2 linked regions of the Hydrogenovibrio crunogenus genome follow. The main gene of each other region encodes a partner of the protein of the gene in region 2 in a complex. Links are inferred from orthologs where the notes say so. Each region holds a gene or a part of one and is shown on either strand. Other genes may lie near its edges. The genes, in order: tsaD and tsaE.

Region 1 (3,123 bases), 830 kb from region 2 along the record:
GCATGGAGGATGCTGAAACGTCTGAAATCGCTTCATCCACTAATTGCGAAACCTCTGCTTCTGTTAGTGGTTGTGGCAAGAAGTCTTGAATAATCTTCATTTCTAAAGCTTCTTGCTCAGCCAGCTCTGGTCGGCCTGCTTCTTCGTATTGCTGCAAAGAATCGCGACGTTGCTTCAACATTTTATCTAAAATTGGCAACACTTCCGCGTCATCTTCAAGCGTGGTCTGATTATCAATTTCCACTTGCTTGATTGCAGCCTGCATTGAACGAATTACCGCTAGGCGCTCTTTCTCTTTTGCCTTCATGGCAATCTTCATTTCTGAAGTCAGACGGGCTTTTAATTCACTTGACATTGATTGACCTTTTATCCAGTCAAACTTAGTACATACGAGTCGTACGACGGTTTTCACGCGACAAACGTTTTGCTAAACGCTTAACGGCTGCCGCTTTCATACGCTTTCTAGCCCAAGTTGGCTTTTCATAGAACTCACGCTTACGTGACTCTGTTAACACACCTGCTTTTTCGCAAGCACGCTTGAAACGACGTAGTGCAACGTCAAATGGTTCTGTATCTCTTACTTTTACGCTTGGCATAATATACTCTTTCTTTAAAATTCGTTTTATGACTTTCAATAGGGAAAATCGGGAAAACGCGAATTATAAAATTAAGTGCCTTGTTTTGCAAACAAAACTTCAGACATTTCTTGAGTTTTTGTTAAAATCGTTAACCTTTCTTAAGTACTCGACACTCAATAGGCTCTAGTAAAACGATTTTATGCAGACAACTCATTCGAATCCGTCATCTCCTTCCTTAACGCTTGGCATTGAAACGTCTTGTGATGAAACTGGAATAGCATTATACCATTCTGAAAAAGGATTAATTGCACACACGCTTTACAGCCAGATAAAACTTCATGCGGAGTATGGCGGTGTGGTGCCGGAACTGGCTTCTCGTGATCACATTCGAAAGATCACCCCGTTGATTCAGGAAACGTTGAAAAAGGGTCAGGTCAGCGCGAAAGACATTACCGGCATTGCCTATACGGCGGGACCGGGGCTAATGGGTGCCCTGCTTTCAGGTGCATCGGTGGCTCGCAGCCTGGCGTTTGCCTGGCAAATTCCAGCCATTGCCATTCATCATATGGAAGGCCATTTACTGGCGCCGATGTTGGAAGAAACCCAGCCGGAATTTCCATTTGTCTGTCTGTTGGTGTCTGGCGGTCACACAATGATTATTCGAGTGGACGGCATTGGGCGTTATAAATTACTCGGCGACACCTTAGATGATGCCGCAGGTGAAGCGTTTGATAAAACCGCTAAAATGCTTGGTTTGGGCTACCCGGGCGGACCTGAAGTGTCCAAACTGGCGTTGCAAGGCCAAACCGATCGTTATAAATTTCCACGTCCGATGGTGGATCGCCCTGGCTTGGACATGAGTTTCAGTGGTTTGAAAACTTTTACCCTCAACACATGGCTAAAAGCAAAAGAGAGCGGTGATGATTCTGAACAAACCAAAGCCGACATTTGCCGTGCGTTTGAAGTGGCGGTGGCCGATACGTTGAGCATTAAATGCAAGCGTGCTTTAGAACAGGAAGGGTTGAACCGTTTGGTGGTGTCCGGCGGCGTCAGTGCGAATCGTGAAATTCGAGCGAAGCTGGATGCGTTAATGGCGAAACGAAAAGGCAGCGCTTTTTACCCAAGGCTTGAATTCTGTACCGACAACGGTGCGATGATTGCCTATGCCGGGTCAAAACGATTAGACGCCGGGCAATCTTCTGATTTAAATTTTGCCTGCCAACCTCGCTGGGATTTGGAATCACTGGAGCCGATAGACCCCATTGAAGTGGCTTAACGCCTTCCAACTCTTACAAACAAAAAACGACCAGGCCTGGTCGTTTTAACCTTTAGCTTCCTCAAAACGTCTCTTTTCTTGATGATTTAATGCCGCAGAGCGAATAAGTGCAACAAACACCGCCAATAACAACCCTAAAACGATAGCAACTGCGATAATCAATTTTCCTTTGGGTTTCACAGGGGCTTCCGGTGTGCTTGGCGACTTAAGTACAAGAAAGGTATCAAATGTAATGGCTTTCAATGCTTTAAGATCATGTAATATCTTTTCTTTTTCAATCTTCAGCATTCTTAAACGCTCTGAATAAGGCAAGTTACTTTGACGATTTTTAAGCTGATCAACACGCGGATTTTGCTTCAAAAGCAATAAATCTGCTTTTAAAGCTGAAATTTGCGGAATAAAGGCGGCTAAATTCTGGCGGCGTTTCAAGCTGTTTATTTCTGCCGATAAGATTTTCGTTCCCATCCAATATCCTTTCATACCAGATTGCGTATTCACATCAACAATCATATTGGACGTATTTTTTGCTTGCATTGTTTTGCCATATTGCCCTGGTTCAATAGGCTCTGTAATACCTAACTTTTGGGCAATCCGCAAGTTTTCATTTAACCGCTGTAATTGATCATCCAAATTTTCTTTTGAATTATCAATCAGCGCTTTGATTTTTTGTTCTATTTGTTCACGCTTTAAAGCATCAGCTTCTTGTATGCGTTCAATTTCTGATTCGATTTCTAAATTAATTTTTTGATTTTCCAGCTGATAGTGAAAACGATTTATTCCTAACACTTCATTTAAATGTGAGGTTAAATCTTGTTTAAGGGCATTAACCGCTTGACGGTTCGCAATTTCTAAAACAAGTGCCAATGCTTTTTGACTGGCTTGTACAGAAGGCAACGACATCGAAAGTTTGGTCTTTTGAAGAACGGATAGCTGCACTTTTTTATTTTGCTCTGGCCATGCCACCTTCAACTTGCCATCATTCAGAAACACTCGCAACTCTGATGCAGAATCAAAATCATATCCTGCATTGGCTAGGAGTTGATTCAACGTTTTTGAGTTAGATAAAACTTGAAATGTATTCTGATTTTGCAAATTCTTTAAGAACTCAACATAAACTGATTCACGATCAATATCTTGGGTGTTCGACAAGCTCTTTAACGATGCGATTTGACTACTATTAGGCAGTGCCACTTCCGCTTCGGATTGATATATTTTTTGTGCGGTAAGTACATAAATCACCGCCAGCAGCAATACAGTCAACACAATTCC
Region 2 (3,307 bases):
TGAGATATTATAGTTCTCTGCAATTTCCGACAAAGTATCGCCACTTTGAACACGGTAATGAACATACAGCTGCTCTCCCCAGCGAGGCTTGGTTGCATTGTGCTGAACAAATTTATCAAGTCCGCTCACGATAGACTTCGCCATTTGCGTTTGAAAGTGGTCAGAGCTTAATTTTCTCGCTTCTACCGGGTTGGAAATAAACGCGGTCTCGATCAAAAGAGACGGCATGTCAATAGACTTCAATACCGCAAAGTCAGCCGATTGTACCGATTTTTTATGCAGGCGAACCGAACGTGCCATCTCACCTAGTACAGCCTGACCTAACTTACGACTGGCACGAATGTTAGCCGAACGAGTTAAATCAGATAACACAAACGCCACATCCGCATCACGCCCTTTTAATTTCACGTCTTGAAGAGAAGCGTTTTCAGATTTGGCCAGGATACGAGCCATCACACTACTCGCCCCATTAGTTGACAAGATATAGACAGATCCTCCTCGAGCACGTGCATCAGGGAAAGCATCCGCGTGCAATGATAAAAAGATATCCGCATCTTTTTTGTGCGCAATTCGCACACGTTTATGCAGCGGAATAAAGACATCTTTATCTCTTGTCAAAACAGCACGCATACCCGGTTGCGCATCAATATATTTTTTCAATTTTTTAGCCAATTTCAAAACAACGACTTTTTCACGTAAGTTGTTATGCCCAATTGCGCCGGTGTCTTTTCCACCATGCCCGGCATCAATCGCGACAACCAAGTCTTTATTTTTTGTCTGAAACACATCACTGCCGCTGTTCAGCATAGAACGTGTTACGCGGTTATTGGCAACATCCTCTTTACGAGAAGATTTATTGGTTTTAGGTTTGGTACTAAAAGAAGCTTGAGCGACTTGACGCGTTACTTTTTCTGGCGCTGCTTTTTTAGCAACGACGATTTTTTTGGCGGTTTTCTTGGTGTTTTTAACCGTTTTTTTAGCGACATGTTTGGTTACTTTTCGGTTCGTAACGTCAATCACAACACGCTCTGCACCACTTTTGTTTTTGGCTAGAGCGAAATAGCTGTAATCAAAATCGTCACGCAAATCCAAAACAACGCGAGTGCGTTTAGCTTGATTCTTGACGCGAGCCTGTTTCACTCGTGCGTCTAGGAATTTCATTTTTGAAAACGTCAGCTGGTTTTCGGCTTTGTAAAAGTCCACCACAATACGAGCCGGATTTTTCAACGTAGTAATCTCAAAACGATGGTTTTGTTTGATTTCGAATACCACTCGGGTTTTATCTTCACCTTGCCCCATTCGCATCTTCACCAAAGATGTCTTGGCAAAGACTGAAGTCGACATCACAACCACTAACATTGCAGCCATTACTGTCATGAAAGCTTTTAAAGGATTTACGTTATTTTTTCTGATCATGGCACTACCCACTCAATATTTTTGTTTTGATTGTGCTAGTCACTATCAAGTTCCATGCCAACTTTTTCTGTCAGCTTTTTGACGAAACCATTTGCGCGGTCCTGACAGGCAGAAATCGTCACTTTTCGAGCCTCTCTCAACACATTCAACTCAATCAGAATATCTGCTTCAGGAAGGACGCCCTTTCCTTTCGACGGCCACTCTACCAGCGCCACAAATGGAGGCGTCAATAAGTCACGAATGGCTAAAAATTCTAATTCTTCCGGGTCACATAAACGATAAAGATCGAAATGCTGAATGGTTCCCAATGACGTGGGATAATTTTCAACTAACGCATACGTTGGACTTTTTACTTTCTGCCCAGGTACAAAGGATTGCACAAAAGCGCGAGAAAAGAAAGACTTACCTGCACCTAAATCGCCTTTTAAATAAATCATCCACCCTAAATCAAACGTCTTTAGCTCTTCGCATAACTGCGCAAAAATATGCGCCAACTGCTGCGTATCTGCTTCCGTTTCTAGCAATAAGCCACATTCAAGCAAATCATCCGTACTTTTAGGGTGTGCTGTTGATTTGGTAAAATTCATCAATAGGTATTCTCAAAAGGCACTAAAATAGAGGTGTCATTCATAATTCTTGAAGTTTAAAGCGAACATCCATGCCAAAAAACGCTCCAACGACCCTCAAAAACTCAACTGATTCAGCATTATACCAGCTTGCGGAAAAGATTAAACAATGGGGGCTGTCGCTTGGTTTTGCTGATGTCGGCATTACCGACATTGATTTAGGTCAGTATGAATCCAGTTACTTTGAATGGCTTGAAAAACGGTTTCATGCCGACATGGAGTATATGGTAAAGCACGGCACGAAACGAACGCGCCCAGAAGAATTGGAGCCTGGAACGCGTCGAGTCATCAGTGTTCGTATGAATTATTTTGATACTGAGGCTTACTCACCGATTCCTCAACTGCAAGCCAGCGATCACGCCTATATTTCCCGCTATGCCTTGCACAAGGATTACCACAAACTGATGCGGAAGCGCTTGCAACAGCTTGCAGAAAAAATCAATCAAACGATTGAAAATGATTTTCACTACCGCGCTTTCTGTGATTCAGCCCCTGTATTGGAACGCCCTTTAGCGGAAAAGGCCGGGCTTGGGTTTATCGGTAAAAACAGTTTAATCATTCATCCACGCGCCGGCTCTTGGTTTTTCCTGGGAGAACTGTACACCAACCTACCCTTACCGATTGATCCTCCTTTTGAAAAACAAGGGTGTGGTCCATGCACTGCGTGCATTCAAGAATGCCCGACTCAAGCAATTGTGGCCGATGGCGTAGTGGATTCCAGGCGCTGTATTTCTTATTTAACCATTGAAAACAAAGGTTCCATTCCTGCGTCGCTTCGGGAAAAAATGGGAAACCGAATTTACGGTTGTGATGACTGTCAGCTTGTCTGCCCTTGGAATAAGTTCACACAAGACACGAATGAAACTGCTTTCAAAGCCAATTCATTATTAGATGCCAGTACCTTACTTGAATTGTTCAATTGGTCTGAAAAAGACTTTCTCAAACAGCTTGAAGGTTCTCCTATTCGTCGTATTGGCTTTGAACAATGGCAACGTAATCTTTGCGTTGCTATAGGTAATGCGCTAGAAAATTCAACACTAAGCGAAGAGATCATTCATGCTTTAGAAAGCCATCAGAGTGATTCAGACCTCGTCAATGAACACAAACACTGGGCATTGCAACGCCAAAGGCACTTTTTGAAGGCGCCGGAAGAAATAACCAGGCCTGGTCATTTTTCATCTCCTTCAAAGCCGCATAAAGCCAAAAAATACTATTTACCGAAAACCATTGCCGTGCGGAAGTAATCCCCTTATCAAAGATAGGAA

The links.
Region 1: the proteins of tsaE (region 2) and tsaD are in contact, whole or in part, in a crystal structure (PDB 6N9A), measured with the Thermotoga maritima proteins. The link is inferred for Hydrogenovibrio crunogenus from one-to-one orthologs. Residues at the interface, in WP_004082108.1 of Thermotoga maritima: Leu37, Gly38, Lys46, Lys57, Val59, Lys60, Ser61, Thr63, Phe64, Thr65, Leu66, Met67, Val69, Pro71, Tyr82, Arg83, Leu84, Asp86, Asp88, Phe89, Asp93, Ile128, Asp130, Glu131, Arg134; in WP_004082750.1 of Thermotoga maritima: Cys10, Asp11, Arg49, His50, Leu82, Gly84, Gly135, Gly136, Glu154, Thr155, Leu156, Asp157, Asp158, Ser159, Glu162, Asp165, Lys166, Arg169, Leu170, Tyr175, Lys213, Thr214, Leu217, Tyr218, Gln221, Arg222, Asn324.

The regions. Positions count from the first base shown.
Region 1 is NZ_CP032096.1:2,009,664-2,012,786, forward strand. The notes cover bases 18-2,815. They hold tsaD (tRNA (adenosine(37)-N6)-threonylcarbamoyltransferase complex transferase subunit TsaD), read left to right. Parts: upstream 18-777; coding sequence 778-1,854; downstream 1,855-2,815. Other genes in these bases: GHNINEIG_RS09555 (GatB/YqeY domain-containing protein), read right to left, coding at 18-355; rpsU (30S ribosomal protein S21), read right to left, coding at 381-596; GHNINEIG_RS09570 (Wzz/FepE/Etk N-terminal domain-containing protein), read right to left, coding at 1,900-2,815. Also shown: more of GHNINEIG_RS09555, read right to left, coding at 1-17; more of GHNINEIG_RS09570, read right to left, coding at 2,816-3,123.
Region 2 is NZ_CP032096.1:1,175,481-1,178,787, reverse strand. Bases 228-3,209 are described here. They hold tsaE (tRNA (adenosine(37)-N6)-threonylcarbamoyltransferase complex ATPase subunit type 1 TsaE), read right to left. Parts: upstream 2,004-3,209; coding sequence 1,452-2,003; downstream 228-1,451. Other genes in these bases: queG (tRNA epoxyqueuosine(34) reductase QueG), read left to right, coding at 2,075-3,209; GHNINEIG_RS05695 (N-acetylmuramoyl-L-alanine amidase), read right to left, coding at 228-1,377. In the rest of the region: more of GHNINEIG_RS05695, read right to left, coding at 1-227; more of queG, read left to right, coding at 3,210-3,286. UniProt on the Escherichia coli protein: Required for the formation of a threonylcarbamoyl group on adenosine at position 37 (t(6)A37) in tRNAs that read codons beginning with adenine.